One region of the Thalassolituus sp. genome, then DNA from elsewhere that is predicted to be linked to it. Evidence: riboswitches for the same ligand, from Rfam matches in the RefSeq annotation. Region 1 holds a riboswitch; the other holds the start of a gene.
What was found. Region 1 has a riboswitch for thiamine pyrophosphate ahead of AC5E51_RS09135 (TonB-dependent receptor). Riboswitches for the same ligand answer to the same signal wherever they lie in the genome.
Positions count from the first base shown of each region.

Region 2: it holds a riboswitch for thiamine pyrophosphate, as region 1 does, so the genes downstream of both, thiC (phosphomethylpyrimidine synthase ThiC) here and AC5E51_RS09135 (TonB-dependent receptor) in region 1, are expected to answer to the same signal.

Region 1 covers NZ_CFHJLR010000010.1:85,009-101,456, forward strand. Annotated here, with positions in the region: gene polA (DNA polymerase I) at 1-2,498, opposite strand, end outside; gene AC5E51_RS09095 (DUF2782 domain-containing protein) at 2,592-2,882, shown strand; gene AC5E51_RS09100 (homoserine kinase) at 2,894-3,859, shown strand; gene AC5E51_RS09105 (zinc-binding metallopeptidase family protein) at 3,867-4,952, shown strand; gene AC5E51_RS09110 (SDR family NAD(P)-dependent oxidoreductase) at 5,077-5,823, shown strand; gene AC5E51_RS09115 (SDR family oxidoreductase) at 5,823-6,659, shown strand; gene AC5E51_RS09120 (choline/ethanolamine kinase family protein) at 6,964-7,731, opposite strand; gene pnuC (nicotinamide riboside transporter PnuC) at 7,731-8,357, opposite strand; gene AC5E51_RS09130 (YkoF family thiamine/hydroxymethylpyrimidine-binding protein) at 8,445-8,711, opposite strand; gene AC5E51_RS09135 (TonB-dependent receptor) at 8,806-10,947, opposite strand; TPP riboswitch at 11,039-11,146, opposite strand; gene htpX (protease HtpX) at 11,272-12,165, shown strand; gene AC5E51_RS09145 (hypothetical protein) at 12,213-13,181, opposite strand; gene AC5E51_RS09150 (CHASE domain-containing protein) at 13,521-16,217, shown strand; gene AC5E51_RS09155 (fatty acid desaturase) at 16,324-16,448, shown strand, end outside.
Region 2 covers NZ_CFHJLR010000002.1:25,734-42,181, reverse strand. Annotated here, with positions in the region: gene AC5E51_RS01650 (GGDEF domain-containing protein) at 1-213, opposite strand, end outside; gene AC5E51_RS01645 (hypothetical protein) at 247-858, opposite strand; gene AC5E51_RS01640 (response regulator) at 860-1,234, opposite strand; gene AC5E51_RS01635 (acyl-CoA thioesterase) at 1,366-2,184, opposite strand; gene AC5E51_RS01630 (PaaI family thioesterase) at 2,326-2,763, shown strand; gene AC5E51_RS01625 (PaaI family thioesterase) at 2,776-3,219, shown strand; TPP riboswitch at 3,335-3,456, shown strand; gene thiC (phosphomethylpyrimidine synthase ThiC) at 3,569-5,386, shown strand; gene thiO (glycine oxidase ThiO) at 5,390-6,544, shown strand; gene thiS (sulfur carrier protein ThiS) at 6,541-6,753, shown strand; gene AC5E51_RS01605 (thiazole synthase) at 6,746-7,564, shown strand; gene AC5E51_RS01600 (PfkB family carbohydrate kinase) at 7,569-9,167, shown strand; gene htpG (molecular chaperone HtpG) at 9,261-11,162, shown strand; gene AC5E51_RS01590 (YfaZ family outer membrane protein) at 11,358-11,936, shown strand; gene AC5E51_RS01585 (DUF6586 family protein) at 11,936-12,400, shown strand; gene AC5E51_RS01580 (hypothetical protein) at 12,474-12,725, shown strand; gene AC5E51_RS01575 (hypothetical protein) at 12,861-13,133, shown strand; gene AC5E51_RS01570 (cell division inhibitor SulA) at 13,172-13,597, opposite strand; gene lexA (transcriptional repressor LexA) at 13,648-14,247, opposite strand; gene AC5E51_RS01560 (TetR/AcrR family transcriptional regulator) at 14,430-15,071, shown strand; gene AC5E51_RS01555 (L,D-transpeptidase) at 15,087-15,605, shown strand; gene nagZ (beta-N-acetylhexosaminidase) at 15,613-16,448, shown strand, end outside.

The sequences.
Region 1 (16,448 bases):
CGGCGGCCGTAGAGAGTTTCAACGTAGCCCTGTTCTTTCGCTTGTTCGCGGGTGTTGTCCATGTATTCGCGCACGCCCGGATAACGCTCGAAGTATTTACTCACGTAATCCTGGGCTTCGCCACGGGCAATGCCGAGCTGCTTGGCTAAGCCAAAGGCTGACATGCCGTAAATCAGACCGAAGTTAATCGCTTTGGCGCTGCGACGCTGATTGTCGGTGACGTCTTCTTCTTTCTCGCCAAAGACTTCGGCGGCAGTCGCGCGGTGAACGTCGCGGTCTTCCGCAAAGGCGCTGACTAAGCCTTGGTCACCTGATAAGTGCGCCATGATTCTTAGTTCAATCTGGCTGTAATCGGCCGCGACCAGTTTGTAGCCTTCTGGGGCAATAAACGCCTGACGGATCTTGCGGCCTTCTTCTGAACGGATCGGAATATTCTGCAAATTCGGGTCAGTCGACGATAAACGACCAGTAGCTGCCACGGCCTGATGGTAAGACGTGTGCACCCGACCGGTTTTGCTGTTCATCATTAATGGTAGCTTGTCGGTGTAGGTACTTTTTAGTTTGGCCAGTCCGCGATTTTCAAGAATAAGACGCGGCAGCTCGTATTCTTCGGCGAGTTCCTGCAGCACTTCTTCAGCGGTTGAAGGCGCGCCTTTCGGTGTCTTTTTAACAACCGGCAGGCCCTGCTTCTCAAACAGGATTTCGGCTAACTGTTTTGGTGAACCCAGGTTAAATACCTGACCGGCGCTGTCGTGGGCAGCGCGCTCCAATTCCTGCAGGCGTTGTTCAATCTGAGCGCTTTGCTCGTGGAGCTTTTCTGCGTCGATTAAGGCGCCGTTCTCTTCCATTTCGAACAGTACCGGCATGACCGGCATTTCGATGTCTTTAAAGACTTTGGATTGCGCTTTACGGGCAGCCAGCTGCGGCCACAGCATCTGATGCAGGCGCAGCGTGATGTCGGCGTCTTCAGCGGCATACGGGCCTGCTTCTTCAATGCCGATCTGGTTAAAGGTCAGCTGTTTTGCTCCTTTGCCTGCGATGTCTTCGTACTTAACGGTTTTATGGCCGAGGTACTTGAGTGACAGGCTGTCCATGTCATGCTTAGTCGCGACGGAATCCAGCACATAGGATTCAAGCATGGTATCGAATTCCACGCCTTTTAACTGGATGCCATAATTCGCTAATACATGCGCATCGTATTTCATATGCTGGCCGACTTTTTTCAGATTTTTATCGTCTAAGATCGGCTTTAACTGTGCGAGCACGGCATCGCGGTCGAGTTGTTCAGGTGCGCCTGCATAGTCGTGGGCCAGTGGTACGTAGGCGGCTTTGCCTGCCTCAGTACAAAAAGACACGCCGACAATTTCGGCGTCTTTATAATTCAGCGACGTAGTCTCGGTATCGAAGGCGAATAATTCGCTGGATTTTAATTGATCGATCCAGTGATCAAGCTCGGCCTGTTCGAAAAGTATTTCGTATTCGCCTTTGCCAGAAAATACCTCGGGCGTTGGAATATTTTCTTCGTCGTCAGATTCAGCTGCAGCCGAAGATTTAGCCGAGGAGCTGGCAGCACTTGCTGCGACTTTGGCCGCTACTTTTGAGGCTATGTCGTCACCCACTTCATCCGACAGCTCGGCGATCCAGGCTTTGAATTCCATATCGCGGAATAAGCCCAGTAGAGTTTCCTGATCCGGCTCGATACTTTTGATTTCGGTCAGGCTTTGCTCAAGTTCAACGTCGCACTTAATGGTCGCGAGTTCTTTCGACAGGAAGGCCTGATCTTTGTGTTCTTCGAGCTTTGGGGCGAGGGTTTTTGCGCCACGGAAGCTCAGCTCTTTGACTTTATCGAGGTTGGCGTAGATATCTTCGAGGGAGCCTAAACCGGCAACCAGGCCGACGGCGGTTTTTTCACCGACTTTGGGCACGCCGGGAATGTTATCGACTTTGTCGCCCATAAGTGCGAGGTAGTCGATGATGTGCTCTGGCGGTACGCCGAATTTTTCTTTCACGCCTTCTACATCCATAAACACGTCGTTCATGGTGTTGATCAGGGAGACGTGTTCGTTCACCAGCTGGGCCATGTCTTTATCGCCGGTGGATACGATTACGTCCTGTTTGTGTTCTAACGCCTGCGCGGCGAGGGTGCCGATCACGTCGTCGGCTTCAACGCCGTCGATAATTAACAGCGGCAGGCCCATGGCGCGGATGATGTTATGAATCGGTTCAATCTGCTCGCGCAGTTCGTCTGGCATGGGCGGGCGGTGCGCTTTGTATTCCGGGTAGATGTCGTTTCGGAAGGTTTTGCCTTTGGCATCGAAAATCACGATGACCTGAGACTCCGGGTAATCTTTGTTGAGCCGCTTCACCATACTGATCACGCCCTTGATGGCGTTGGTGTGAAGACCTTTGGAGTTGGTCAGCATCGGGATCGCGTGAAATGCACGGAACAGGTACGACGACCCATCAACAAGAATCACAGGTTTTGCGGTCTCAGACATCTTGGTTTGGCCTTGAAATCAAAGGAAGACTGACGCTTACCAGCCCTCTCAGGTACACTGGTGTTAACGACGTTACTGGACGGGAAGTCTACCATGAAGATGCCAAAAACTCTGGCTGTTGGCCTTATCTCTGCGGTTCTCTCCGCTGTAATCTCAGCGAGTGCGCTGGCCGCCGAACCTGCCGGTGAAACAGTGACCATTCGCAACGATGGCGACAATACTTATTACGAGTTCCGGGTAAACGGCGAGATCGTTGAGATCAAGGTACAGCCGAAAGTCGGCCCAGCATATTACCTGACACCAACTCAAAGCGAAGCGGAAGAATTTGAGCGCACGGATGCCCCGAATATGCGGGTGCCGAAGTGGGTACTGTTTCGCTGGTGATCTGATTTCCTATGGCGGTTTATACCTCTCTGACGGCAGCAGATGTATCTGATCTGCTGTCACATTTCGATCTCGGTGAACTGGTGGAACACTCGCCGATTAGTGCCGGTATTGAAAACTCCAACTATGCAGTGACTAGCTCACAGGGTGAGTATGTGCTTACTCTGTTTGAGCATCATGCGCCGGATGAAGTCCGTAATTTTGTCCGGCTGGCCCGTCATCTGGGGGAGAAAGATCTGTGCGTCCCGAGTCCGGTGGAAGGTGCGTCGGGCGTTTGGCTGCACAGCCTGAAGAATAAACCCGCGATACTGTGCCGACGTTTTACCGGGTCTCATCCAGATCAGTTATCGGAGCAGCAATGCGAGGCTATCGGTCGAGAATTGGCGGAGTTTCATCTGGCCTCCAGTGATCTGCCTGATCCGCGCCATGACGAGCGCGGCTATGACTGGTGGCAGAGTATCGCGCCGGAACTGTCGACCGATCTGGACGCCAGCGACAAGGCGCTGCTAACCGACGAGTTGGCATTTCAGCAAGCTCAGCGAGCTCAGTGGTGTCAGTTGCCCCATGGTTGGATTCACGCGGATCTGTTTCATGACAACGCGCTCTTTGATGGCGATGAGCTGACCGCGATCCTTGATCTCTACAACGCCTGCGAAGGTGCCTGGCTGTATGACCTGGCGATTGTTGCCAACGACTGGTGTGCTTCTGATGACAGTGGTCTGGGTGATAGTGGCCTCGATCCAAAGCGCTTCGAGGCGCTCGTCATTGGATATCAAAGTGTCCGCCCGCTGTCGGAGTTTGAGGCTGGCATGTGGAATACGGTGTTGCGTGGAGCGGCATTGCGTTTCTGGTTGAGTCGTTTGTTGGCGGCGCGTATGGCAAAAAGCCGCAGCGAAGAACTCCCAGCGCATAAGCAACCTACGGAATACCGGGATCGCCTGCGTTGGCATCGCGGTAAATCCTTATCGAAAGGCTGAACGTCTTATGCGCTATTTTTCGTGTGACTGCACTGCTGGTGACAGCAAACCCGTCGCGCTGTTTTTTGAGAATACCCAATGCCTGAGCTGCCAGCGTCAGGTCGGTTGGTGTTTTGAAGAGCGCGACATGTTGGTGTTCGATCAGAATAAAGACGGCGGCTTTCATTACAAGGGCCGCGACTATGTACCTTGTGCTAATCGTGCGAGCGGTGTCTGTAACGCCATGATTCCTGCGGATCGTATAGGCGCCGAACCCGCGCTCTGCTTTGCCTGCCACTTTAACGACAATATTCCAGACCTGACGGTCGAGGGGCACGCTGAGCTCTGGGGCAATCTGGAAAGGGCCAAGCGTCGCCTGCTGTTTACTCTGGATTCACTCAGTCTACCGATGCCAGATAAACGGCAGTCGCCGGAAGGACTTAGCTTTCACTTCATGGCGGATAAAGACGCGAGTGACCATTTCCGCACGCCATTGACGCATGTTGCTGCCGTGTTCACTGGGCACGCACAGGGTGATATCACGATTAACCTTGCAGAGGCGGATGACGTTGCCCGCCATCGCATGCGCGTTGATATGGGTGAGCAGTACCGGACGTTGCTTGGGCATTTCCGCCACGAGGTCGGGCACTTTTACTGGGATTTACTGGTCAAGCCGGACGAGGCTCGCCTGATCAGGTTCCGCGAGGTGTTTGGAGATCCCGATCTCTCGTATCAGGCTGCTCTGGATAAGCATTATGCCCGAGATCCGGAAGATCAGAGCTGGCGCAGTCAATTTATCAGTGCCTACGCGTCGATGCATCCGTGGGAAGACTGGGCCGAAACCTTTGCTCATTACCTGCACATTATCGACACGCTTGAAACCGCGCGGGAGTGGGATCTGATCGATTTTGGTCAATACGCGGGGCTGACTCTGCCACAGGATGAGGGCATCTGTGATCCTCAGCGGCTGATCGACTGCTGGGGCGAGTTCAGTGTCAAGCTGAATGCACTGAACCGCAGCATGGGGCTGGCGGATGCCTACCCATTTGTGATCAATCCAGTGGTGGTCGGTAAATTGAAATGTGTGCACTCTATGCTGGATAAAACTCGCTAATCCCGATAGTTGTCCAAAAAGGATACTTTGCGCCGAATAGTGCCGTTTAGTCCCGGCGTCCTTGCCCGTTTTTCAGGGCGGTTATAAAATCGCGCCGCTATTAAAAAGACAAGCAGGGAGTCATATGAACGTCTTCATCACCGGGGGAACTGGGGGTATCGGGGCTGCTCTGGCCAGATACTATCTGAAATACGGTCATCGGGTCGGAGTCTGCGGCGGCGATCATGATGATTTTATCCGTGCTTTTCCTGATCAGCCTGAACTCGTTGAATTTTACTCACTTGACGTGACCTCACGCGAATCCTGCATTCAGGTTATTGGTGAGTTTGCTCAGGGTTCGCTGGATATTCTTATTGCGGCGGCAGGCGTGAATGATGGATCGCCGGTTCAGGGGCGTCCTCTGGATTTTGATCGCTCTAACCTTATTCTGGATGTGAATTTGCGTGGCGCGCTCAACTCCGTTGAAGGTGCACTGCCGATGATGCAGGCACAGGGATTTGGCTCAATCGCAATTCTTTCCAGTGCAGCAGGCCTCAATGGTTTTGGTCAGACGCCAGCCTATTGTGCCTCTAAAGCGGCGGTGAACATGCTGTGTGAAAGCCTGTCACTCCGTTACGCCGATCAGAATATCTCGGTTTCGGCGATTATGCCGGGATACATCGATACACCGCTGGCGCGGGCAACGCATCCTGATCTCGAAAAAATGCCATTCCTGATGGACTCTGAACGGGCTGCCCGAAAAATTGCCCGGGCAATTAAGCGCAGGAAAATGCGATATGTTTTCCCTTGGCAGATTCGTATGGTTTCCCGTGCGTTGCAGGTGATGCCGCGACCTTTGTTCCGCAGTCAGTTTAAGTGGAGTGAAAAATAATGGCGATTGTAATCACGGGTGCTTCTACCGGTATTGGCTTTTCTCTGGCTGAGCAATTAGCTGGTCAGGGGTATACCGTCTTCGCAGGTGCCCGTAAGCAGGAAGACCTGGATCGTCTGGGGGATGCTCATGCCAACATACGACCTGTTGCACTGGATGTCTGTAATCCTGAACAGGTTAATGCATTGGTTGAGCTGCTGCGGAATGAAAATATTAAAGTCGATGCCCTGATTAATAACGCCGGTGTCGCAGTGATTGGCCCTCTGGAAATTCAGAGTGATGACGATCTCCAGTGGCAAATGGAAACCAACCTGATCGGTACAGCACGCATGATCCGGAGCCTGTTGCCATTTTTGCGCGAGACCAAAGGGCGGATTATTAATGTCAGTTCGACATCCGGTTTAGTCGCCTGGCCTTTTGCCGGTGCGTACGTAGCGTCTAAATATGCGATCGAGGGATTGAGCGATGTGCTCAGAGTTGAGCTTCGTCGTTTTGGTATTGAAACGATTCTGATTAATCCGGGAGCAGTGGCCACCCCGTTGTGGGAAAAAACATTTTCGGCGGTGCATGAAAAATTAGCGCGCCAGCCTGAAGAAATACGTAAGTTTTATGAAGCCGACTCGAAACGCTCGGAAGACGCGGTGCGCAAAAGCGTCGATAAGGCTGTGAAACCAGAAGTTGTGGTTAATACAGTGCTTGAAGCCCTGGCAGCAAAAAAACCTAAGCCACGTTATCTGGTCGGCCCCAGCGCGAAAATTCAGTGGTGGATGCGGGTGCTTCTGAGCACGCAGTGGTTCGACAAATTAAAATATAAAATTGTCTACGGTGATAACTGATAACGAAAAGAGAAGGTACTTCCGGTGAGAAGTACCTGACCTGAAGAAAGCTGGCTAAAGCAGGATCAGATCCGCTGGCGGACGCTGGTGCCCAGATAACTTCCTTCCAGAACAATTTCAAAGCGCCTGTCGGTCGGGTGTCCGCGTCTCCTTCTTCCCTCTCTGGATATGCCTGGCAACCCAAGCCTTTGATAGCATCGCTTTGTGCTCATATTCATCAAGGCCGTTCACTGAAGTACCGAGCGTTCAATTATCAGAGGCAATTGTGGCTCTGGATATGGCGTCACCTAACCAAGCAGGGAGTTTATCCGGTCGCGTGTGCCAGTCGCCATGAGAGATCCAGTAACCGAACCTGTGCGCGCGCGTCGGCCATCACCGCACGAAGATTCTCAGGAATGAATGATTCGAACAAGGCCTGCTTATTCTCTGGTAATTGCAGCTGAAGGGCGGCGTAGTCGAGAGACGGGTGGGCCAGTGCTGCGTATTCCCAATCCAGCAGCCAGAGTTTACCTTCGCTATCGCGCAGCCAATTCGCGGGCAAAGGGTCAAGGTGGCACAAGCAGGCGTCATCGGCAGGGAGAGGTACAAGCTGAGACACTTCTTCTTTCAGTCTGATGACAGCTTCTGAATGGCCATCGCACTGGGCAAGATACTGAGCGCATGCGGCCTGGACATCGAGAGTATGCAGGTTGGCCCGGGGGCGCTGGGCGTGGACAGTAGAAAGCACTTCCGTCACTGCACGAAGGTCCTCGCTTGAAGGCGCGGCAGCGAGGGGTGTCCCGAGGATAAAATCACGTACCCAATAATTAAGCTCAGACGAGTGATATCTCACCGCTGGGGTAAGCCCTGCTTTGGCCATATGCTGGTGAATTGCCAGCTCTTCGTCGCGGTAAATACCCAGTGATGTTGCCGTATTATTCAGACGCAGCAGCACTTCGGTTCCCTCACTGCGGATCAGATAGTTCTGGTTGGTCAGGCCTCCGTGGATGCTCAGGATAGAGTCAGGTGGTGACGCTAACCCCCACTGATGCCACTCAGCCAGAATCTGTTCAGGAATCATATCTAAGCTCACTAAGCAGCCTGAGGTGACGCTTGTTGGGCTTGATAGTCTCTGCGCCATAATAGGTAACCACCCACCGCGAGCACGACATAGAAAGCCATCAGCACAGCCGTCAGGTAGAGCCCGCGGTCTATGTAAAGGTAGATCGCGGCAGCGTCGATCACGACCCAGTACAACCAGTTCTCTAGTATCTTGCGCGTTACCATCCAGGTAGTGAGTACGGCTCCCCAGGTGGTGAATGAATCCAGATAGGGCAGAGCCGCACTGGTATTGTTCGTCAGCAGCCATCCACTGATCAGACTGATCAGCACAACACCGCCAATGGCGATGCCATGCTGCTGGATTCCCCAGCGTTGAACCGGGAGGTCGGGTGATTCCGGAGAACCATTACGCCAGGCCAGCCAACCGTAAACAGCCATCGCCAGATAGTAAACATTCAGCGCAGACTCCATAACCAGCGACACATCAAAGAAGAGCCAGCTGAAGATCGCTGTGCTGCCAAAAGCCGCGTACCAGCACCATTGACTCTGACGCATCGCAAGCACCAGATAGGCAACACCCAGAAGTACCGCAGTGGTCTCCCAGTGACTCATTGTCTGAGCGTATTCAATCGCGCCTGAAATAATGGTGTTGAGCATGGTGGCTCCCGGTGTTCGTTTTTGATCAAAATGAATGGCGCGCAGTGCGCACCCTACATGCGGTAAGGGCGAGCACTGCTCGCCGTCTTAGCCGTGGGGGTTAAGCGCCGGGTCAAGATTCACGCCGATAAACTTACAGACGAAAATCGCTTTGCCGTAGGTTTCCCAGCTCAGCTTCATTTCATCGCGCAGGGTGTTCATCACCAGCTCGTGGTCGCCGAATACCTGAGTACTCATGGTGTTGGTGACCACGGTTAAGCCGTCGATGGTATTCAGACGGTCGATAAAGCTTTTGATCGCCGGGATGTAGTCGTCTGCTAATGGGTATTTGCTGATTTCTACTGAGATTTCCATAGTGTTCTCCAGTGTTTGATGTGTAGGAGGGAAACTTCTTCCCGAACACCGTTATTGCCGATGCTCAGGGATAAGATCCCCTCCTGCATAAAGGTCAGAAATACAGCTTACCTTCGACACCGTAAGTCAGAGGCTCGCCGTACTGGACATAGCCGTACGAGGCGTAGCCATCGCGAGGGTCGTTACCAAATCCGAAACCGCGTACTTCGTAATCACGGTCGGTCAGGTTACGGCCATACAGGCTGACCTCATAGTCTGGCTTGGCGTAGGCGATACGGGCATGCCAAAGGACGTAGGCTTCTGACTGGAGATCATGGCTGTCTGAGAAGTAGAACTCATCTTTAGCTTCGCTTTCCAGACGTACAGACAAAGCATCAGTCAGACCATAGGTCAGTGCGGTAGATGCGCTGTACTGAGGAGCATGTGCCTGCTGACGACCGTCCTGAACGAATACACCGTAGTATTCAGATTCATAGGTGTATTCGCCGATTTCTGTGATCAGGTAGCCGTAGCTCAGCGCCCAGTTCAGACGCTCAGTGATGTCCCAGTCAGATTCCAGCTCAATGCCGTAGTTTTTGCCTTGTTTGGTGTTACCGATGTAATCCTTGAACTTCGGCGCCCCATCTTCCATGTAGCTGAACGAGTTCTTGATCTGCTGGTCTGTACGGTCGATATAGAACGCGGCAATACGGGTTTTCAGGCTGTCAGCCAGCAGTGATGATTTCAGACCCAGCTCAATGCTGTGGTTGATTTCGGCATCGAAGGTACGCAGTTCATCATCCAGCACGGGTTCGCTGTTCACGCCACCGGCTTTATAGCCGCGCGCCAGTGTTGCGTAGGCCAGGTGCTCGTTACTCACCAGTGCTTCCAGTGTAATACGGCCGCCGACCAAGGTTTCGTCGGTGCCTTCACTCAGGCCAGTGTTGTCTTCGAAATCGTTTGCCCAGTTTTCAACACGTAGACCTGTGATCAGGCGCAGTGTGGATGACAGATCGGAGTTAAGCTCACCATAGGCCGCAATTGATGTGGACGTCAGCTCACTGGTGAATACTGGATCGTAGGTGTAGTTGCGGGTCAGGTCTTCGCTGCGCTGCATGGCGTAGATGCCTGCTACCCAGTCAGTAGTGTTATTAAATAGACGGCCATCAGTGCCTGACATCAGGCGGACATCAGCAGACTGGCGCTTGTAGTCGCGCAGATATTGGTCAAATGAACTGTAACCATCGAAGTCGGCAAGACATGGCCCCTGCGTGGTATCGCATGGATCAGGCTGGTACACAGGCTCATCCGCAAGGAAGATGTATTCTCCGTATGCCCAGTCTTCGTCGTAGCTATATTCAATGTCCGACATGCTGGCAGTCAGCTCGGTCTGAAGAATCAATGCACTATTGATCTGAGTGTCAGAAGTGAGGGCGAGTGCATGTGTATCCTGAGCGTCGACGCCAGGAGCGTTTGAGTACGTCTCACGAGTGTTGTCCAGGCTGAATGCATCGTAGCCATTGTCGACATCGGCATAGAGGTAGGTCAGACTAACGTCAGTGTCATCACTGACCTGAAACGCCAGCTTACCGCGCGCAACGACTTCGTCGATGTTGTTGGTGTCATCACGGTTCAGGAAGGTGTTATCGATGTAACCGTCAGACTGATAGCCGTTGACAGCGATACGCCCCTGAACAGAGTCCGTCAGGCTGCCGGAGACTGCACCACCGAGACCATAGCTGTCGTAGTTGCCAGCGCGGGCAGACAGGTAGCCTTCGGTTTCTTTGGTCGGGTCATTGGAACGGATGTTGATCATGCCGGCCAGTGCATTCGCACCAAAGCGAGTGCCCTGTGGACCACGCAGAATTTCTACCTGCCGCACGTCGAAAAGGGTGGCTGCGCCGCCTAATCCAGTCATGTCGATGCCGTCGATCACCAGACCAACGGATGGGTTAACCGGATCAATGAACTGACTTCTCTCACCAATGCCGCGAATCTGGTAGAAGCGACCACGGGAGGCACCAGAAGAGTAGTTCACATTCGGGGCAAAGCTCAGCACTTGCTCCAGGTGTTCCGCGCTGCGCGCTTCTATATCCTCGCTGCCGACAACCGTGACGGCTTCTGGAATTTGTTGAACATTGGTCTGGCGGAAATCTGCTTCAACGGTGACGGGAGTCAGTTCGACATCTGAGTGCGCCATTGAGGAGGCGGCCATTACAGCAATAGCCAGTGGAGTGCGGAGCGTTTTATGAGTCATGGGTCTGCCTGTAAACCTTAAGATACTGGTAAACAAAGACCCGGCTGTCGCGTAGCTGCGCATGGCGCGCAATGTATGAATTGTCGTGCAGTATCGACTGCCTTCCCATTCCTACGCCGGTACTAACCGGATCAGGTTCCGGGGTTTAAGCTCGAAGCTAATCTCAGGCTGCACTCGGCAACCTCCCCCTGGGTATGGCGCATGGTAACTAAGCGTCAACACCACTGTCATCACCTTTTTTTACACTCACTATCTATTGATATGCGGGCGTAAAACCCTCATAACCAGTGTCAGACCCTTACTTGATTAGCGGAGAGCACAAAGATGCTTCGTATATTCCTCTTTCTGGCCACCAACCTTGCGGTGATTCTGGTTGCCAGCGTCACACTAAGCCTACTTGGTGTGGATTCGTATTTTCAGCAGAACGGCACGGATCTTAACCTCCAGTCGCTGCTGATTTTCTGTCTCGTCTTCGGTATGGCGGGTTCTCTGGTATCGCTGTTCATTTCCAAATGGATGGCAAAGAAAGGCATGCGCGTACAGGTCATTGATCAGCCGCACAACTCCGGAGAGCAGTGGCTGGTCAGTACTGTAAAAGAACTGGCAGACAAAGCCGGCATTGGCATGCCTGAAGTCGGTATTTTCCAGTCGGACGCACCGAACGCGTTTGCGACTGGCTGGAACAAAAATGATGCGCTGGTGGCGGTCTCTACTGGCTTGCTGCAGCGCATGAGTAAAGAAGAAGTGAAAGCGGTGCTGGGTCATGAGATTGGCCACGTAGCGAACGGTGATATGGTCACGCTGGCTCTGATTCAGGGTGTGGTGAACGCGTTTGTTATGTTCTTTGCCCGTATTATCGGTAACTTCGTCGATAAGGCGATTCTGAAGAATGAGAATGGCCCGGGCATTGGTTTCTTCGTAGCGACCATCGTTTCAGAGATTATTCTCGGTATTCTGGCTTCGACCATAGTGGCATGGTTCAGTCGCCGTCGCGAGTTCCGCGCGGATCAGGCAGGCGCGGAGCTGGTCAGCCCTGCTGCGATGGCGTCGGCGCTGATGCGTTTAAAAGAGACGTACGAGCAGCCAAGTGAGCTGAAAGGCGAGCTGGTTGCATTCGGTATCCGTGGTGAAGGTAAGTTTTCAGCCCTGTTTGCGACCCACCCACCGCTTGATGTTCGCATACAGGCACTTCAGCAGCGCTACGGTAATTCGCAGTAACAACCGTTTCCTCTGCAAATAATAAAAGCCCGCTCTCGCGGGCTTTTTTATTGTATTTTCTTCAGCAGCGCATCGCGCCATGCGTCAGCAATATCCCGGACGGTCTGTTGATCTGGGCAGATGTGAGGGTGCATCTTTAAGGTCAGTGTCAGCTGTCCGTACCATTCTGTTGTTGTTGCCGAGATTGGGTAGTTGGCCGTGCCCGGAGCCACAGCAACCAGGCGACGGTTATCTGGCTTGGGTGGATTATCCTGGCCGGGCAGAGGCCAGCTGCCCATGTTAGAGCAGCTACCCATGTAAAACTGTTTGCCACTTGTCATACGGTAGATCAGTTTCACGCCGGTCATACCAACCCACTTACCAATGTTTGCCAGTTTCCAGTTTGCCCAGTGTTGTTTGCCTTTAAAGCGTTGCCGCATCTGAGATTGCCACTCCTGAGGAGAAGATGTCGGCTTGGTGAGCATGTAAAAACCAGAGACCTGATTAAAGCTTTCGGTCTGGATACCTGTCGCACCGCGCACGTTGACTGGATAAAACCAGTAAAAAGGATCGTCGCCTTCAATCATGCGTTCGGCAACAATATTGCTGAGTTCGGCGTAGATCAGGCTACCCGGGCTGACCTTGTGCTCTTTGCACCACTGGTTCAGTTTTGTGGTCTCTTCTTCTGAAAAACAAGAAATTTCCGGCGACAGTGCGTCGTGCTGACTGTTTTCGTAGGTTTTCTTCCAGTTTACGACCTTCCTGCCTTCTTCGGTTTGGAATTCCCTTTTGGCTTTGCAGATTTCTCGCCAGCCCGGAACTTTGGTTTCGTTACAGACAGGAAGCGGATAACAGGGGTAGCCCATTGGGCGGAGGATATTTGCGAAGCCCGCCATGCCGTCAGCATCCGCGTGTTGCCAGGTCTTCCAGTCAGTGCTGTTGGTTTCGGGGTCGTACCACCCCCAATAAATGGTGTCGGTTATGCCGTATGGTTTGCGCGCGTGATACCACATGGCAATGTAGTCTTTTTCTGCCATCGGGGCTTCCTATTATTGTTATTGTCGCCAAGTAAACCAACTATAACGGATATCTTCGGCCGGTGGTATGAGACGACAGGCGCCACTTCAAAACAAGTTGCGTACCAAGTCACTACTTGCAGGTTTGACCTGAAATGCCTTACCCAGTTACGCCAATCTCACGAGTGATGACGTCCGAGTGACTGGCTGAGCAGGTCGACGGGTCTCTTCAGAGACTAGTTCATTTATGGCATTCATCCAGCCACCTGTTAACGGACTAGCTCCATTGGCTTCTGATCGAGAGAAGGCCAACCTCAAATCCTTGTCTATACTTGAAAAGTTATGTTCCCGGACGGTGGTATGTTCTTCGTCAGAATTTTCATTGCTGCGCTGGCCTATTTTGTCTTTGCTCGTCTGGGCACGGCACTGGCCATTCCTCCTGACTATGCCGCCGCTGTCTGGCCAGCCGCTGGCGTTGCCTTGGCCTCATTTCTCCTGTTCAGCCGAACCGTTGCATTCGTCGGGGTTATGGCAGGTGCTGTATTTGCCAATCTGTATACCACCACGTCAGCGTTGAATGAGTTGTCGGTGACCGCTTTTGTATCTGGTCTGGCAATGGGGGCTGGTGCAACTTTGCAGGGGGTGTTCGGAGCATGGCTGTACCGTACTTACCTCCCCGGTCGTAGCCGCTGGGATGAGTTGCCTCACCTGATTCGCTTCTGTTTTGTCGTCGTCGCCCTTGGCAGTGTCGTCAGTACAACGATTGGTAATATCACTCTCTACGTTAACGAGTTTATTGTCACAGAACGCCTGGCCTTTAACTGGATCACCTGGTGGGCTGGCGACGCGATCGGAGCGCTACTGGTGACGCCTGTCATCATGGTGTTGGCAGCTCCTGAGAAGATCTACAGCCGTGATCGTAAAATTAAAGTGATGGTGCCCATACTGCTGATTCTTACTGCGGTTTTCGGACTCTTTTATAAGTCGGTCGGGTTTAACCGGGAGCGGATTGTCAGCGATCTTCAGGCCGCTGCTGATGAGTTATCACAGCTCGTTGACGCACGGCTGACGATTTCAGAAAACAAGCTGATTGCTTATGCCGCCTTATTCAGTGCAAGTGAATTCGTTACGCCTGAGGAATTTGCCCGGTTCTCCGAACGGGTGATGTCCCGTGACGATGCATTCTTTGGCGTCGGGTGGACAGAGGTCGTCGACAATAGCGGCCGCGCCCGCTGGGAAACTTTCTACCGTGAGCGTGGTTTCGACGGTTTTACCTTCACCGAGCTCGCTGAGGGCGGGCGCCTGATCGAAGCCAGTGATCAGGAAACCTACTATCCGGTCTTGTATATCTATCCATTTGAACGCAATCGCCGGGCCTTTGGACTTAACCTGGGAGCCAACGCTGAGCCAAAAACGGCGCTCGACAAAGCGGCGATAGAGCATGTTCCGGTGGCAACCGCACCAATTGTTCTCGCTCAGGAAACTGGAAAGAAGCGTGCGATCCTTCTGTACATGCCGGTATTTGATCTTGAAGACGATGAAGCACTTGTCGGCTATTCCAGCGGTGTACTCAAGGTCAGTGGCATACTTGGTGAAAGCGTTTTTCAATCTCGCCAGGCGGGTCTGTATTTTAATTTATACGATGTCACGGATGGCGAGCGGCTGACAATCTATGAAGCGTCGGAGCAGGCGCACTCCAACCTGCCAATGCATAGCTACGACGCTTACTTCGGTACACGTAAGTACCATCTGGAGATATTCCCTGCTGAGAATTACGTATACGGGCGCAATGACTGGACCAGCTATGTCATCCTGACCGGTGGGTTTGTGATTGCGACGCTGTTTCTGGTTTTTGTGCTGACTACCACTGGGCAGATTGAAACGGTCCGGCGACAGGTTGAGTTGCGAACGTCAGAACTGAGCGACGCCGTATCCCGGGCGAATGCGGCCAGTGACGCCAAATCTGCGTTTCTCGCCAACATGAGCCATGAGTTACGTACGCCCCTTAATGCGATCAATGGATTTCTCAAATTGGTGCTCGATACGGCGCTAACTCCCGTACAAAAGAACTACCTGCAGAAAGCAGATCTTGCTTCTGTGACCTTGCTGGGGCTGATTAATCAAACGCTGAATTACGCAAAAATAGAATCCGGCAACATGGAGCTCGAACAATCCACTGTGCGTATGCGACGTATTGCGCGGAAGATGGAAGCTTTGTTTGGGCACATTGCCGATGAGAGTTCACTGGATTTCAGAATCAAGCTGGCTAATGACGTGCCTGAAGTGCTGATAGGCGATGAATTGAGAATCGAGCAGATTACCCTCAACCTCCTTAGCAATGCATTCAAGTTTACCCGTGAGGGCCACATCGACCTGGATATCAGTTACGAGGCAGACGATGAGAAGCTTCAGATTCGTGTAACTGACAGCGGTGTCGGTATTCCCTCCGATAAAATGGAGCATATCTTTGCCGCGTTTGGACAAGCGGATGCTTCGATCAGCCGCCGTTACGGTGGCTCCGGCCTCGGCCTGAGTATATCCCGCCGAATCGCCATCATGATGAAAGGCGATATTCTGGTGCGAAGCACAGAAGGTCAGGGCAGTGAATTTCTGGCGTACTTGCATCTGCCCGTTGGTGATGCCACTGCTGATGATGTAGGGGCTCTGGAAAGTCGTGGTCAACTTCAGGGTAAGTGCGCCCTGATTGTTGAAGACATCAAGGTAAACCAGATGATTGTTCAGGAGTTTCTCAGTAAACACGGTATCAGCACCTTGGTCGCTGAGAACGGTCGAGAGGCCGTTGATCAGATATCGGCCAGACCAGCGGTCGACTTTATACTGATGGATGTACAGATGCCGGTCATGGATGGCTACGCCGCCACTCGCGAGATTCGCAAATTGATGCCTGAAATCCCGATTATTGGTATGACGGCCAATGCGATGGATGACGATAAGATGGCGTGTCTGGCTGCTGGAATGAATGACCATGTCGCCAAACCTATTGATCCTGAGAGCCTGATCCGCTGTGTGCAGGATGTGGTTAGCAAATGTGGCTAAACGGGCCATGCGTAGACTGAATTGACCTCGCTCACATTGTTCCGCTGCAGAAACGTATTGTTCTGCTAGACTGTCTCCGTTTTGTAATAATTCTCAGGGGAGCGGTATGACGCAGATCGATACCGGAGCACAGGTGCTCAGAAAAACAAAAAATGACCTGATTAAGCGGTACGCTGTCCGCAACAACGGTATTGCATTGAAGCAGACGCTGTCCACGCTCTTGCCAGTCTT
Region 2 (16,448 bases), on a different contig from region 1:
AAACCAGGCTTCATCAAGGTCTGGAAAAAGCGAAAACAGGTTCTTGCCTTTCGCCAGCTGCGGGCTGACGCCACTGTGCCCCTCCATAAAGGCATTCCAAAGCTGAACCTCGTAATTGCGATCAAGCACGACAAGGCCGACGTCGATATTCTGAAGAATATCCATCAACCAGTGGATGTCTTTAATCGTGTCTGCCTCGCTCTTGTCGCTCATCTGTCTGGTGTCTCTCTCGGTCGGGTGCCGGTGTTAATCAAGAAGGTAATCAATCTTCTTATTCAGTGCTCGTACAGACTCCTCGGTGAATAGCAAGAGGAGCTCACACTCTATATTTACGTGCTCAATCGTATAATGGATTTCTATCGCCAGCGCTTTATCCCAGCCATTATTGCCATAGGCCACCAGATCAGCCATATCGCAGTGTTGACCGAGTACCACCGGATGCCCCTGATTAAATACGATCTCAAGCTGATCACCGATGCCATGAATACAGGCGCCGATTAACACAGAGGCGGTATCCATCAGCAGCTCTAGTTCGGCGGCCTGTGTCAGTGGGCCCGAGTACTTCATCAGAGAGGCCAGACTGGCAAACGAGGCGTCGTTGAACATCAGCATAGCTTCACCAGAGATGCCTGCGCCGATAAAACCCTGGCATACGGCTGAGACACTGTTGTCGCTGGTGGCGCCTTGCAGAGCCATATTCAGGTCACTGTTCTCAATGACGCTGATTTTTGGGATAGGAAGCACGACGTATGCATTCAGCAAGCGAGCCAGGCGATCAGCCGCCTGACCCATAGCTACGTTGGTAAGTTCCTGATAACAGTCGCGCTGGTCTTCATTAATAATCGCTGCTGCTGACATTTCAGGCTCCCGTCATAATGCCGTATTCGGTCAGCACGGAGCGCGCTTTGTCGGCATCAATCGGTTTTTTGATAAACGCCATCGCTCCCAGCTTTTTGACTCTCTCCTGGGCATCGGGCTGGATATCGCCAGAGACAACAATAACCATGGCTGGAAGGTCGTCCCGACGGATAGTTTCGAGTACACCATAGCCGTCCATGTTCGGCATAGTCAGATCGAGAAAAACGACATCACCTTTGCCTTCACGGATCGCATCGACGCCCTCGACCCCATCACCAGCAAAGTGCACCTCCACCTGCCACTCTTCAGGCAGTGCTCGCGCCATCTGTTTGCGGGCAAAACTCGAGTCGTCACAAATCAGTACATTAAGGCTCATTCCGGTTCTTCAGTTCCTGTAAGTCTGGTGAGAGGCTGCTAGTCACATAGAACGACGTCGCTGAATACATCGCCCATGCTTTAAGTAATAGTTGCTTTCAGTGACTCCAGCAAGGAAGAACCCTGTAAAGATCAGCTGCGTTTGTCGTAAACCACAACCAGCTGGCGCGACAGCGCAAGAAGGGAGCCATCGGCACGGAAGATACGTGCGGTTGTGTGGGCGTAGCCACCGTGCGCTTCGGCGATGTCAACTTCGTAATAGAGCCAGTCATTCGCCTGTAAAGGCTCACCACTGGTAGAGGGCGCAGAAGGCGAATCGAGGAGTTCGAGGCTCCAGGTGATACTGGCACAGGGAGCGACCGACTTAAGCTTCTGAAGAGTGGCGGGCGGCCAGGAGTCGATCAATGCAACGAGATGGGCTTCGGTAAGAGGACCAGTACAGTCATTGAAGCGCATCCAACCATGGATGTGGTTGTCTTTGCTGTTGGAGAAGGGCAGTCCACCGCTGACATAGCTGAAGTCAATATGACGAACGAACTCCGGAGTCACGCCCTGGATATATCCCAGGCGGGTGCCACTGCCTGGTTCTCCCGGTGCGCCTTTGCCTGCATGGACATTTACATCAGATTCCCGAGCCTTGCCATAGCAGGCACTGACTACGGTGGCACAGTCCTCGTTCTGGATGACCTCTGCCTGTAGGTGTGAAACTGAGCGGCCGGCTCTGAGTTCCCGCGTAGCAATGTCATACGGTTGCTCAGTCGTCAGTGCTCCACAGAAATGAATACTCAGAGATCGAAGCGGCGCAGTTTGGGGGTAGTCCCGTTCAAGAGCAGCTAATGCTAGCGCTGCTGACATACCGCCAAAGGTGGTCTTTCCCTGACCCCAGGTGGCATCGACAGCAGGCATCTCGCCATTGAGAAGGGCTTGGTAGTAGTGATCGAAAGAGGTCATTACGAGTCCTGTTTTACTATAAAGATCACCTTTTTCTTTGTGTGGTGATCATATATGTCAATTTAATAGCTCGGATACAGCATTGCTCATCGATTGAGTGACAAGTACCTTAACCATTCTGGTTTTTAGGAGCCCTTCATTATGTCAGATCAGCTGACGCAGAGAGCTACCCGGTTTGTATCGGTTCTGCCGCATTGTCGCGTACTCAACATGACGGTGGAATACGCCGACGGTGAAAAAGTGATTCTCAAGTTACCGTACAGTGAGGCCATTATAGGCAACCCTGACAATGGCATCGTTGCGGGTGGCAGTCTCACGACCTTGATGGACACAGCATGCGGCACAGCCGCGTTTAACTGCTTTGAAGACGGGGAAGTCTGTCCAACACTGGATTTACGGATGGACTATCACCGCGCCGCTAAGCCCGGTGAAAACCTGATTGGCGAGGCCAGAGTAGTAAAGCGGGCGAACAGCCTGGTGTTCACACAGGGCGAAGTACGGCAGGAAAGTGACAACGTCGTTGTTGCTACATGCACCGCTAACTTTATGCGCATTGGTTTGCGCCTTGGTAGTAAGTAAGGGAGCGAAACAATGACTGAAGCCATGCGCAAAATTCTGCAGCAGTGCCGAGACAACGGTGATTTTGATGCTGTGATTAATGCTGTTCCGTATGCCGGGCTGCTGGGTATTAAGCTGCACGCGATGGATCTGCAACCAACATTTATTCTGCCCGCAAACAAAGACAATATCGGTAACCCGATGCTACCAGCCATTCATGGTGGAGTCATTGCGGGTTGCATGGAAACCTCAGCGGCACTGCACCTGCTGATGACCATGGAAAGTATTGCTCTGCCTAAAATCATCGACTTCTCGATTGATTATCTGCGTGCGGGGCGTCTGCAGGATACCTTCGTCAGCTGTCAGGTATGGAGACAGGGCAGTCGGGTTGCTAACGTGGCCATTAACGCCTGGCAAACCGATCCCGGTGAACCTATCGCTACGGCGCGAGCACATTTCTTGTTGGTTCAGGAGTGAGATTTTCCGACCGCTAAGAAAAATCGCACAGGGAAATGAGTGCGGTTATTCAGAGGTGCTTTAATTTCAGAGTGCGCCTTGTAAAGAAAGGGCGAATCACCATACACTGTCAGCGATTTATCTGTCGGGGTGCCTGACCGGTTATCAAAGATAACCACACAGGCTGAGATCGCGAATGCGGGTCCCGTTGAACCTGATCTGGTTAGTGCCAGCGTAGGGAACAGAGATGAACTGCCGGGACTCCCCGTGGTCTGCGTACGCCAATTCTTATGGTCACCTTCGCGTGATTCTGTGTGGTGTTCCCATCTATTCTCGTCGCTGCCTGCCTGATCCTTTTAAGGAAAAGAGCATGGCTGACAATACAAACAACGAATTTAACCTTACCTACGCTTATCCTGCGTCTGAAAAAATATACCTGAGCGGCAGTCGCGATGACATGCGTGTTGGTATGCGTCAGATTAATCTTTCGGATACGACTCAGGCGGACGGCAGCAAAACGCCGAATTCTCCACTTCGCGTTTACGATACGTCAGGCCCGTACACCGATCCTGCAATCACGGTCGATGTGACGAAAGGGCTGGCACCGGTGCGTGAGCAATGGATTGAAGATCGTGGCGATACTGAGTTCAGCGCCATCACCTCACGAGAATCAAACCGCATAGCGATCAAAGAAGGCCAGCTTTCTCTGCGCCAGAAAGTACGAAAGGCCAAAAGCGGAAAGAACGTCTCCCAGCTCTGGTACGCACGTCAGGGCATAGTTACCCCCGAAATGGAGTACGTTGCCATTCGCGAGAACATCGGCCTGTCACAGGAAGGTATGTCTGCTGAAGTCGCTAAGCAGCATCCCGGCAAGCGTTTCGGTGCGAAAATCCCAGACTATATTACGCCTGAGTTTGTTCGTGATGAGATTGCCTCGGGCCGAGCGGTATTACCCTCCAATATTAACCACCCTGAAAGTGAGCCGATGATTATCGGGCGTAACTTCCGTGTGAAAGTAAATGCCAATATTGGTAATTCTGCGGTGACATCCAGCATCAGTGAAGAGGTCGAAAAAATGGCCTGGGCTACCCGCTGGGGTGCTGACACGATTATGGATCTTTCTACCGGCGATAATATTCACGAGACACGTGAATGGATTCTACGTAATTCACCGGTTCCGGTCGGCACGGTTCCTTTGTATCAGGCGCTTGAAAAAGTCGGTGGGGTTGCAGAAGACCTCACATGGGAGATCTATCGCGATACATTGATTGAGCAGGCAGAGCAGGGCGTCGATTACTTCACTATTCATGCGGGAGTGCGCCTGGAATTTATTCCGATGGCGGCAAACCGTTTAACAGGGATCGTCAGTCGTGGCGGGTCGATTATGGCGAAATGGTGCCTCGCACATCATAAAGAGAGTTTTCTCTATACCCACTTTGAAGATATCTGCGAAATTATGAAAGCGTACGATATCTGCTTTTCATTGGGGGACGGTTTGCGGCCGGGTTCCATTGCGGATGCGAACGACGAAGCACAATTTGCGGAATTACGTACATTGGGCGAGCTGACAAAAATCGCCTGGAAACACGATGTACAAACCTTTATCGAGGGGCCGGGTCATGTGCCAATGCACCTGATTGAAGAAAATATGACAGAACAATTAGAGCACTGTCATGAGGCCCCTTTTTATACGTTAGGCCCACTGACTACAGATATTGCACCGGGGTATGACCACATCACTTCTGGTATAGGAGCAGCTCTGATTGGTTGGTATGGCTGTGCGATGTTGTGTTATGTCACACCGAAAGAGCACCTCGGTCTGCCAGATAAAGAAGATGTTAAGCAGGGTCTGATTACCTACAAAATTGCAGCTCATGCTGCGGACCTTGCGAAAGGGCATCCGGCGGCGCAGATGCATGATAATGCGATGTCTGCGGCGCGATTTGAATTCCGTTGGGAAGATCAGTTCAACCTGGCACTCGACCCCGATACAGCTCGACAGTATCACGACGAAACCATGCCAAAAGACGGCCATAAAGTAGCGCACTTCTGTTCCATGTGTGGACCTAAGTTCTGCTCCATGAAACTGTCTCATGATATTCGCAACCAGCGACAGGGCATGGAGGAAATGTCTGAGAAATTCCGTGCAAACGGATCGGAACTTTACGTCGATGCAGTCGAGCCCTGAGCCATGTCTTCAATAGCCGTGATCGGCGCTGGTTTGATGGGAAAGCTACTCGCATGGCGACTGAGCCGGAGCGGGATGCAGGTTACTGTCTACGAACGCGCCAGTGAAGAAACACCTGAATGTGCGGCATGGACTGCCGCTGCAATGGTTGCCCCTGTTGCTGAAAAACCGCTGTGTCATCCCGAGGTTTTTGATCTCGGTATGGAGTCTCTGACTCTATGGCCCGGGCTTCTGGAGGATTTATACAAAGACTCTGGTATCCGGGTGCCATACCGACGTCGCGGCACCCTGGTTGTTGCGCACCCGTCGGATCAGGCAGAAATGGATTTGTTTAAGCGTGATATGAGCGCCCCCGATATTCCGGGCGATTCTTATGCCGTTGCACTTGATAGTACTGGGCTTCGTCAGAAAGAGCCCGCGCTCTCGGGCGAATTTAAACAAGGCTTCTGGTTACCCGATGAAGCGCAGGTCGATAACCGTGTCTTACTCAGCACCTTACAGCTTGCTGCAGAAAAGCATGGTGCGGATTTCCATTTCGCCTGCGAAGTAAACGGAACGGACGGCCGCTATTCGCTTGACGTGCGCAGCACTGAATTATCCGATCCGGATTTCGATAAATTCGATAAAGAACTACAGCAGGCAGATCTCGTTATTGATTGTCGTGGAGCCGGAGCCCGAAGTGATGCTGAGCGGATTATTCGCGGAGTGCGTGGCGAAACACTTTGGGTTTCCAGTCCGGGCACCGAATTTCATCGTCCGGTGCGTTTGCTTCACCCCAGGTACCATTTGTATATGGTACCGCGTGGGAACGATTGCTATCAGCTTGGTGCAACAGAACTGGAGAGTGATGATTGCTCTCCGGTAAGTGTCCGTTCTGCAATGGAAATGCTGAGTGCGTTCTGGGTGCTTTCACCGGATTTTTCGGAAGCTCGGATTTTGTCTATGGAAACGAACCTCCGGCCTGCAACGCAGGACCACAGACCTTGCTTAAAACTGCAGAATAATTCTGGGGGGCAGAAAACACTCTTTGTTAATGGTCTGTTCAGGCACGGATTCTTACTGGCACCGGCCTTACTGAAAAAGATCGAGTCACTGTTAACTGCTGAAGGGCTGGAGAGTATGAAAATGAGAGTATCTGAACAGGGAGGTGTGGCGTGATTGAGATCATCGTCAACGGTAAATCCATGGCCTGGACCAGTGAAAAAAATGTATACACTCTGATCATCGACACGCTGAACTATCCGGCCGAAAGCAGTCGTTTTGTCGTAGCCCTGAATGGCGAGCTTCTGCCAGCAGAGCAGTGGCCTTCAACCAGAGTGAACAACGGCGACATCATTGATGTGCTGGGAGCAATTACCGGTGGCTGATTCAGACGTATTTACTATTGCAGGAGAAGAGATTTCAAGTCGCTTGTGGCTCGGGAGTTCAATGTACCCTTCACCCGATATAATGGTATCTGCCTTTGCCAGTGCGCAGCCGGGGTTTGTCACAATGTCGCTGCGCCGACAGACCGCGGGTGATGTTGCTAACAACGATTATCACGAGCGTGTGAATCAATGGTTGGGCGCCAGCCAGTCGCGTCTGTTGCCCAATACTGCCGGATGTCAGTCGGCAAAAGAAGCGATTCAGCTTGCCATTCTGGCACGCGAATTATTTAAAACTTCATGGATTAAGCTGGAAGTTATCGGCGATGAATACAGCCTGCAACCCAATGTATTCGAACTTGTCAGTGCCGCCCGGGAGTTGTCTTCGCAAGGATTTCACGTCTTGCCATATTGTACGGATGATCTGGTGGTGTGCGAGTCATTGTTGCATGCAGGGTGTCCAGCGATTATGCCCTGGGGGGCACCGATAGGGACAGGAAAAGGAATCATTAATCCTTATCAGTTGCGTACCCTTCGTGCTCGGCTGCCAGATACCACGATTATTATTGATGCCGGAATCGGTCGGCCATCTCAGGCGATGCAGGCGATGGAAATGGGCGCCGATGGCGTGTTGCTCAATACCGCGGTCGCAAAAGCAGCCAACCCGGTAACAATGGCGGGAGCCTTCGCTGCCGCTGTCGATGCCGGGCGGACTGCTTATCATGCGGGTTTTATGACAGAGCGCGATATGGCATCGCCGAGTACGCCAGTGGCGGGCATGCCGTTCTGGCACACCGCCATGCGGGGAGGGTAATCCCATGACTAGTGAAACTAAGCCTAGGTACTTAATGGCGATCTGCGCTTCTGACAGTCGTGGGGGAGCGGGTTTACAGGCTGCTCTGTCGCAAGCAGCTTTATCTGGGTGCGAATGCCGCAGTGTAGTTCTTGCAGTGACTGCACAGAGTCATCAGGGAGTGGAAGCCGTCAGTCATGTTTCAGCCTCTATGGTTGAAGCTCAGGTTCAGGCCGCGCTCAGAGACGGCCCGCCAGAAGCAGTCCTGATCGGCTGGCTGCCACCTGAACCAGAAGTGTTGGAATATCTGCGGACGTTCCTGAACGAGCTTCAGGCCAGCAGTCGGGTGCCGGTCATCTGGGACCCGGTGGTGTCAGCGACTCTTGGGGAGCTACCGGCGGCACACTCTGGCCTTACCGGTTTAATTCCGAACGTGTCTGTCATGACGCCATCACTTGACGAGGCTCGTTGGCTGTTAGGAGATCAGACATTGAGTGCCGCTGCGGCGGGCGCGGCTCTGCAGCATGCGGGTGCTCATACGGTGGTTATTACCGGTGGCGATGATGAGCAGCAGCAACACTCGGCCTGGGTTACAGACCTGATATTCAGCCGTTCTGATGAGAACTTTCCGGAGACGGCGGCAAAGCCCTCTTTTGCTCTTCATCAGCAGAGAGAAACAACCCAGGCGCACGGCACGGGAAGTCAGTTCTCGGCGGCCCTTGCGGTTCAGCTCACAAAAGGTACGCGCTTGTACGATGCGATTGTCATTGCCGCTGCTGCCGCACGTCAGGCACTGATTGCCAGCTCGGGAGTCCTTGGTATTGAGTTCGGAGGCACTGAGTCCGGAGGCACTGAGTCCGGAGGCACTGAGTCCGGAGGCATGGAGCCTGAGCGCTCTGTCTACAGAAACTGCATTGCCAGTCCACTGCCTCGTAGCGGAGATGAGTGGCCCTTGATTACCGATGTTGGGACGTATCCCCGTACTGATCGTTTTGAACCCTACCGTCCCGGTGTCTATGTGCTGACAGAGTCGTTGGATCACCTTGAAATGCTGCTTGGTATGGGTGTGGATACCGTGCAATGGCGAATTAAAGCGCCGGGGCCTGATTACAAGGATCAGACTCGGCGGGCGCTGGCAATGTGTCGCAGCCAGGGGGTCAGTTTCTGGCTCAACGACGACTGGCCGTTAGCGCTTGAGCTGAAGCCAGATGGTGTGCATCTGGGTCAGGAAGATCTGGTCAGTGCGGATATCGACGCTCTTCACGCCGCAGGCGTCGCGTTAGGTATCAGTACTCACACCGAGTGGGAAATTGCCCGGGCACGCGCCCAAAAGCCGAGTTATATCGCCTTTGGCCCAGTGTTTACGCCACTGTCCAAGCGCCTGCGCTATCAGCCTCTCGGTATCGATTGTCTGACCGCCTGGAGTAAGCGGTATCATACTTGGCCTCAGACCTGTATCGGCGGCATTGTTCCCGAAAACGCCCGCCTTGTTGCAGAGTCGGGTGTGGGTTCTCTGGCCGTAGTGACATGCATCGCCGGAAGCCCAGCTGACGAGCCTCTCATACGCAGTAACATCGCCGACCTTCGCGCAGCCCTTGAAATGTTTTCGCCAGCCCCAAAATAGGTCATCAGTACATAGTCGATGGCCAGTCAGCAATGGGTGGCTGGCCATCGGTGATCACAGTAAAAGGGCTGACACGTCTGAAAGGAGAGATGAATGACTGCCGCAAGTAAAGAAACACTGGGATTTAAGACAGAGGTTAAGCAGCTTCTGCACCTGATGATTCACTCTTTGTACTCCAACAAAGAAATTTTCCTGCGTGAGCTGGTATCCAACGCATCGGATGCCTGTGACAAGTTGCGTTTCCAGGCGTTAACAAACAATGACCTGTACGAATCAGAGTCAGACCTGAAAGTCGACATCACGTTTGATAAAGACGCGAAAACCCTGACCATTGCCGATAATGGTATCGGTATGACCCGTGATGATGTTGTGAATCATCTGGGTACCATCGCCAAATCAGGGACTGCTGAATTTCTGAGCCAACTGAGCGGCGATCAGCAGAAAGACTCGCAATTAATTGGTCAGTTCGGTGTGGGTTTCTACTCGGCCTTTATTGTTGCTGACAAGGTGATCGTTGAAACTCGTCGTGCCGGTGAGAGCGCAGAGCAGGGCACGCGTTGGGAATCCGAAGGCGAGGGCGAATTCAGCCTTGAGCAGATCGAGAAAACTGGCCGCGGTACAAGCATCACCCTGCATCTGAAAGAGGGCGAGGAAGAGTTTGCTGACAGCTTCCGCCTGCAGAACCTGATCAAGAAATATTCGGATCACATTGCGATCCCTGTATTTGTACAGCAGGACAGCAATGATGACGACGGCGAAGGTGAAGATGCCTCCGCTCCAGAAGCTGTGAACCAGGCGCAGGCGATGTGGACCCGCGCTAAGAGCGACATCAGCGACGAAGATTATAAAGAGTTTTATAAGCACGTTTCCCACGACTGGAACGAACCACTGACATGGATGCATAACACGGTCGAAGGCAAGCTGAACTACACCAGCCTGCTGTATATTCCGGCGCAGGCGCCGTTCGATATGTGGAACCGCGAAGCCAGCCGTGGCGTTAAACTGTACGTTCAGCGCGTCTTTATTATGGATGACGCCGAGCAGTTCCTGCCCGCGTATCTCCGCTTTGTTAAAGGTGTTCTGGACTCCAACGACCTGTCTCTGAACGTCTCTCGTGAAATCCTGCAGCAGGATAAGCAAGTCGATAGCCTGCGTTCAGCACTGGTGAAGCGAGTGCTGGATACACTCGAAAAAATGTCGAAAAAAGACGCTGAGAAGTACCAGACCTTCTGGAATCAGTTCGGTGAAGTTCTGAAAGAAGGCCCAGCTGAAGATTTCGCCAACCGTGAAAAAGTGGCAGGTCTTTTCCGCTTCGCGACTACTCAGAGCGAAGGCACGGAGCAGACCGTTTCTCTTGCTGACTACATTGCTCGCATGCGCGAAGGTCAGAAGAAAATTTACTACATCACTGGCGAAAATCACGACGCTGTTGCAGCCAGCCCGCACCTCGAATACTTCCGTAAAAAAGGTATTGAGGTACTGCTGCTGACAGATCGCGTTGATGAGTGGATGGTCGGCCACCTGAGTGACTTTGATGGCAAAGCATTCCAGGATGTTACCAAGGGCGAGCTGGATCTTGATGAGCTGGCTGACGAGTCCGAAAAGGAAGAGCAGAAGCAACTCGAAGAGTCGCACAAAGCACTCATTGAGCGTCTGGAAGCAGCGCTGAAAGACGACGTTAAAGAAGTCCGTGTCAGCTCGCGCTTGTCAGATTCTCCCGCATGCCTCGTGGTTGGCCAGTACGACATGGGTGGTCATATGCGTCGCCTGATGGAAGCTGCTGGTCAGAAGGTGCCAGAGCCTGAAGTTGCACTCGAAGTGAACCCGTCACATCCATTGATTGAGCGCCTTGATCAGGAAGCGGACGAAGATCGCTTCGCCGAACTGGCACAGGTCATTCACGCGCAGGCCCAGCTTGCAGAGGGCAGTCAACTGAAGCAACCCGCTCAGTACGTTACCCGCCTGAACAAGCTGCTGCTTGATCTGATGAAGTAAGCCTTGCCTTAACAAAATGCTCATGCGCTTCTGGTGTGTGAGCATTTTTCCTGACACTCCCGTACACTCCTCAACACCTAGGTCACCATGCCTGTCTCTGGCGTACTTTTCCCAACGACAGACACGCTGGTATCATAGACCGATAAGAATTCTATTACTGAACATCTATTACTAAAAACAGGACGCCGTACCACGATGAACACACTTACGTTGGCCCGTCGCATTTCTCTGGCTGCTATAGCGTCAGTCGCTGCAATTTCTACTTCTGCGATGGCTGGGGGATCTTTAGATATCAGCCTGGCGGACACTACTGCTCGCGTTGGCTGGGATGCCACCCGCATGGATACCGGTATGCACCTGAACCTGGCGGCTCTGCACGAGAGTGACCAGGGCGACATCATCTCGGGGGGCGTTCATGTGGTGGATGTCCGTAATCCGAATTCAGACCTGTATATCGGTGTTGGCGCCAATGCTTACGGCATATTCACTGATGACAATGACGGAGCCGCCATTGGTGTAGGCGGCTTTGCCCGTTACAACTTCCCGTTCAACCGTAACTTTGGTGTGAGTGGTCATGTGTACTACGCGCCGCCGGTTGTGTCATTCAGTGACGTGAATAACTTTGTCGATGCAGATCTGCGTCTGCACTTTAATATTCTGCCGACGGCCCACCTTTACACAGGCTTCCGCATGACCTCGGTTTCTTTTGATGATCAGAGCGGTCGTCATAAGATCGGCGATGGTCTGCACCTCGGCCTGAAGCTGAACTTCTGATGAGTCAGTGGCTGAGCTTCACCAACCAGAAACTCTATCAGGCACGATTGCTGTTGGAGCAGGCGCGTCGCGAAACCGGTAACCCGGCACTTGCTGAAGGGCTTGAGACCTCAGGCCTGTACCTTATGCAGGATGCCTTTATTTCGTATCTGAATGAGCTGGCGACGCTTGCTACTTACCGCGGCGAAGTCAGTTCATTTTCAGATCTTCTGAACAAGACACCTCTGGTGACCGGTGAAATGACCGAGATTCGGATTCTGGCCGAGGACCCTTACTCATGGTTGAGTGCATTTCTGCGTGAGGCAGAAACGCGTTGGCGTCCGGGCCCGGCTGGAAACCCGCAGGCAGCGGGTGCGGTCAACGTCATTGCCGTTGCACAGAGCGATGACATACAGCCACAGTCCTGGTGGCAGCATCTGTCTGACCTGATCGATAGTCAGCGTGAGAATCGGCAGGAAAGCTGATTCTCCCAGTGACTCTCGTATAAAGCGTCACCCCCCTGTGTTATCATCCGCGCTCAGAAACGAAGAGGCACTTATGGCTGGTTTTTTCGAAATTGTAGAGTTATCCAATGGTGACATTGCCCTGCGTCGTGCCGACGAACAGGACAGCGATGCGCTGGTTCGTATCTGTTTCTCTGAAGATGCGAAAGCAAGTCTCCAGGAGCACCATATGGATGTGGCCAGAGTAATGCTCGAGGCTGGCGTGCGCCTCGTGGGCGATCTGTCTGGGATGGAAGTCGAGAGTGACGACTTTGAGGTGCCGCAGAGCAGTCAGCACCTGCATTGATTTGTCCCTGGCAGACAAATTCATAAAAAAATCCGGTATCGGGCAACTGATACCGGATTTTTTTTTGAATTTCAGTATCCTAACTAAAGCCCTGTTAACGGGTGTACTTGTGAAAATTGACTTCTGAGGATGAGAATGAAAAAGCTAGTAGCACTCTCGACTGTAGTACTTTCCGCTTCACTGATCACCGCGTGCAGCGATGAGCCAGAAAGTTCTGAACTCGTTCAGGCATACACTGAAGCCCGTGAGCAGACGCGCACCGCGCTCGAAGAAACAAAAGATGCCATTAAAGCGATGGAGAACAACCAGGACGCGCTGGAAAAAGCCCTTGAGCGACTGGATCGTGTTGTTGAGTTGCACGAAAAAGGTGCCGTTGTGCACGTTCCTGCCGCTACTACTGCTCAGTAATTCGGGCGGATCAACTACCAGCTCCGGCTGGTAGTGTCTTATTCTCCACGCACAATGAACAGGTGTGATCCGTTTTCTTCTGCGACACGGCGTAGCAGTTGACGGGTATCTGCCGCGAGTTCGCCTGACCACTCAACAATCAAATGGCTTTTACCTGATCTCAGCGCCTTGATACACAAGTCAAACTGAGTAGCGACTTGAGTATTCAGGTGAAGTACCGGAGAGTCGCTGATGCCCGCTTTTGCCAGCCATTGTTTGTTCAGATTCTGGCTTGGGCTCAGCCACATCAACCAACGTTTCTGGTCGCTGCACAGAGCCAGCACAGGCAACAGCTGGAAGGGTTGTAATGCACTGCCTTCAGACACAATGACTTCCGTCATACTGCCTTTAGGCACGCTTCTGACGGGTGCCGCAGAGCTGAGTGGTGCTGCTTCTGGACATACTTCGAAAGATAACTGACGCATAACAATCTCTCCTGTCGTGTACCGTTTACCTGTTACTCTGGTCGGTCGCGTTACTGGCGACGAATAACACCTACGTATTTACCTTCAATCGCAAATTCCTGCTCTTTCAGGTTGACCTCAATCGGGGCGTAATTTTCGTTCTCAGCAAACAGAGTTACCTGATTGCGGCTCTTGTGGTATCGCTTAACGGTTACTTCTTCACCGACGCGGGCAACCACGATGTCACCATTGCGTGCGGTCTCTGCTTTATGCACTGCGATGTAATCGCCATCCATGATGCCGATGTCGATCATGCTGTCGCCATGCACCTCGAGCAGGAAGTTCGCTTCCGGCTTAAAGAACGACGGCGGAATTTCGCAGTAATCTTCAATATGCTCCTGAGCCAGGATAGGTTCACCGGCTGCAACGCGACCGATTACCGGCAGCCCCGGAGAGTCTTCACCTACGATGCGAATGCCACGGCTGGCACCTGGCATCATCTCAATGGCACCTTTTCGTGCCAGTGCTTTCAGGTGTTCTTCTGCTGCATTCGGTGAGCGGAAGCCAAGTTCTGCGGCAATTTCTGCTCTCGTCGGCGGGTAGCCTGTTTCATCAATGGCTGAGCGAATCAGGTCAAGAACTTCCTGCTGGCGAGCCGTGAGCTTTTCCATGACATTTATCCAGTCTGTTGATTTATACAGTGTGTGTAAATATATACAGTACCTTTTACTGTGTAAATACCCAGTGCCGTCTAATTTTAGATCTGACGGAATTTTCCCCGAATTGCTGCAATTGTTGCGTGTTAAGTGTTTTAAACGTATGTTTGAAACACTTGTTAGTTGGATAAGGCACTATGGCGCAGAAAGATACCGCGCGCAGCATTCTCGATGCTGCAGAAGAGTTGTTTTCAGAACGGGGTTTCGCGGAGACTTCGTTGCGTAATATTACGACTAAGGCTGATGTGAATCTGGCTGCCGTGAATTATCACTTTGGCTCTAAAAAGTCTCTGATACAGGCTGTATTTGCCCGCTTTCTGACGCCCTTTGTCGCTGAACTCGATAAGGCGCTCAATACCTGCGATGCAGAGCAGGGCGAACAACCTGCTGACCTGATGTCTTTATTGCGGCTCTTATCTGACACCGCATTACGTTCGGGGGCAGACCGGCCTGAACGTCTGCGTATCTTTATGCGTTTATTGGGGCTTGCCTACAGTCAGGGTCAGGGCCATGTACGTCGTTTTCTGCGCGTGGAGTATGGTCATGTATTTCGCCGCTATTCGGATCTTCTTACCCGGGCGACGCCGGAGCTCTCCGACGAAGACCGCTTCTGGCGGGTTCATTTCATGCTGGGTGCGACTATGTTCACACTGAACGGGGTTGATTCTCTGACCGCGATGGCGGAGCATGATTTCGGTAAACCCACCGCCACGCCGGATGTTATCGATCAGTTGCTGCCGTTCCTCGCCAGCGGGCTGAAGTCACCTGCGGGTAACTAAGGAACGCGTCAGTAGATGTCAGATCTTCCGTTTATTGAGATCTCAGTCGAGGATCAACTCTTGCGGCTGACTGAGCGCGATGGCATTACTGAATATTCAGTGTCAACGGCATTGAATGGCATAGGTGAAGAAGAAGGCAGCGGCTGCACGCCGAGAGGCTGGCATCGTATCTGTGCTGTTATTGGCCGTGATCAGCCGGAAAACGCCGTATTCCGTGGGCGTCGTCCAACGGGTGAAATCTATTCTTCAGAGCTTTCCGAAGAGCATCCGGACCGGGACTGGATACTTTCCCGCATCCTCTGGTTACAGGGCCTGGAGAGTGGGCTCAACCGCTTTGGCAACGTCGACTCCCAGCGTCGTTTTATCTATATCCACGGCACACCGGATACTGAACCTATGGGGAAACCCTTGTCTCATGGTTGTATTCGCATGCGTAACAGCGATGTGATTGACCTTGCTGAACGGATTCAGGCCGGTACCCGGGTGTGGATTCAGGCGGCAAGTTTTCAGCGAATTTCCTGCATCAATTTGTGAGATGACGATGACCGAGTCTTCAGTTTCTTCCACTGATTCATACGCTGTGTCGGATGCGTTAGCACAGGCCGTCGGCGTGATTACCGATATTGAAGGAACGGCGTTGACGGATGAGGATCGTGATTTCTTAACTCAGCCTGAAATCGCCGGGCTTATTTTTTTCGCGCGCAATTACGAATCTCCTCAGCAGCTGAAAGCTCTGACAGGAGAATTAAACGCGTTGAGACCCGACCTCCTGCTCACCGTAGATCAGGAAGGTGGTCGTGTGCAGCGCTTTCGCTCCGGCTTTACGCTGTTTGAGCCGATGATGCGCTATGAAGCCATTTTTGTGGAATCACCTGAAAAAGCGCTTGAGCTCGCCCGTTTGGGTGGCCAACTTCTGGCTACTGAGTTAATCGCGCATGGTGTTGATCTGACGTTTGCCCCGGTTCTGGATATTGAGCGAGATCTTTCTCGGGTGATTGGTGATCGTGCCTTTGGTCACAGCGCAGACACGGTGACGTCATTGGCCAGAGCCTGGTGCGAAGGACTTTCTTCTGCGGGCATGATGTCCGTTGGTAAACACTTTCCGGGGCATGGTGCCGTTGAAGCGGACTCACATCTGGAGTTACCGGTCGACCCGCGCGATGCCGAAGCCTTAGAAGCCGAGTCGGTACCTTTTAAAACGCTGATCAGCGAAGGCGTGATACAGGGCATTATGCCTGCTCACGTCGTCTATCCTGCCATTGATGCAAACCATACCGCCGGTTTTTCTTCTGTCTGGTTGCAGGATATTCTGCGTAAGCAGCTCGGCTTCAGCGGCATCATTTTCAGCGATGACCTGTCCATGGAAGGCGCTGCCAG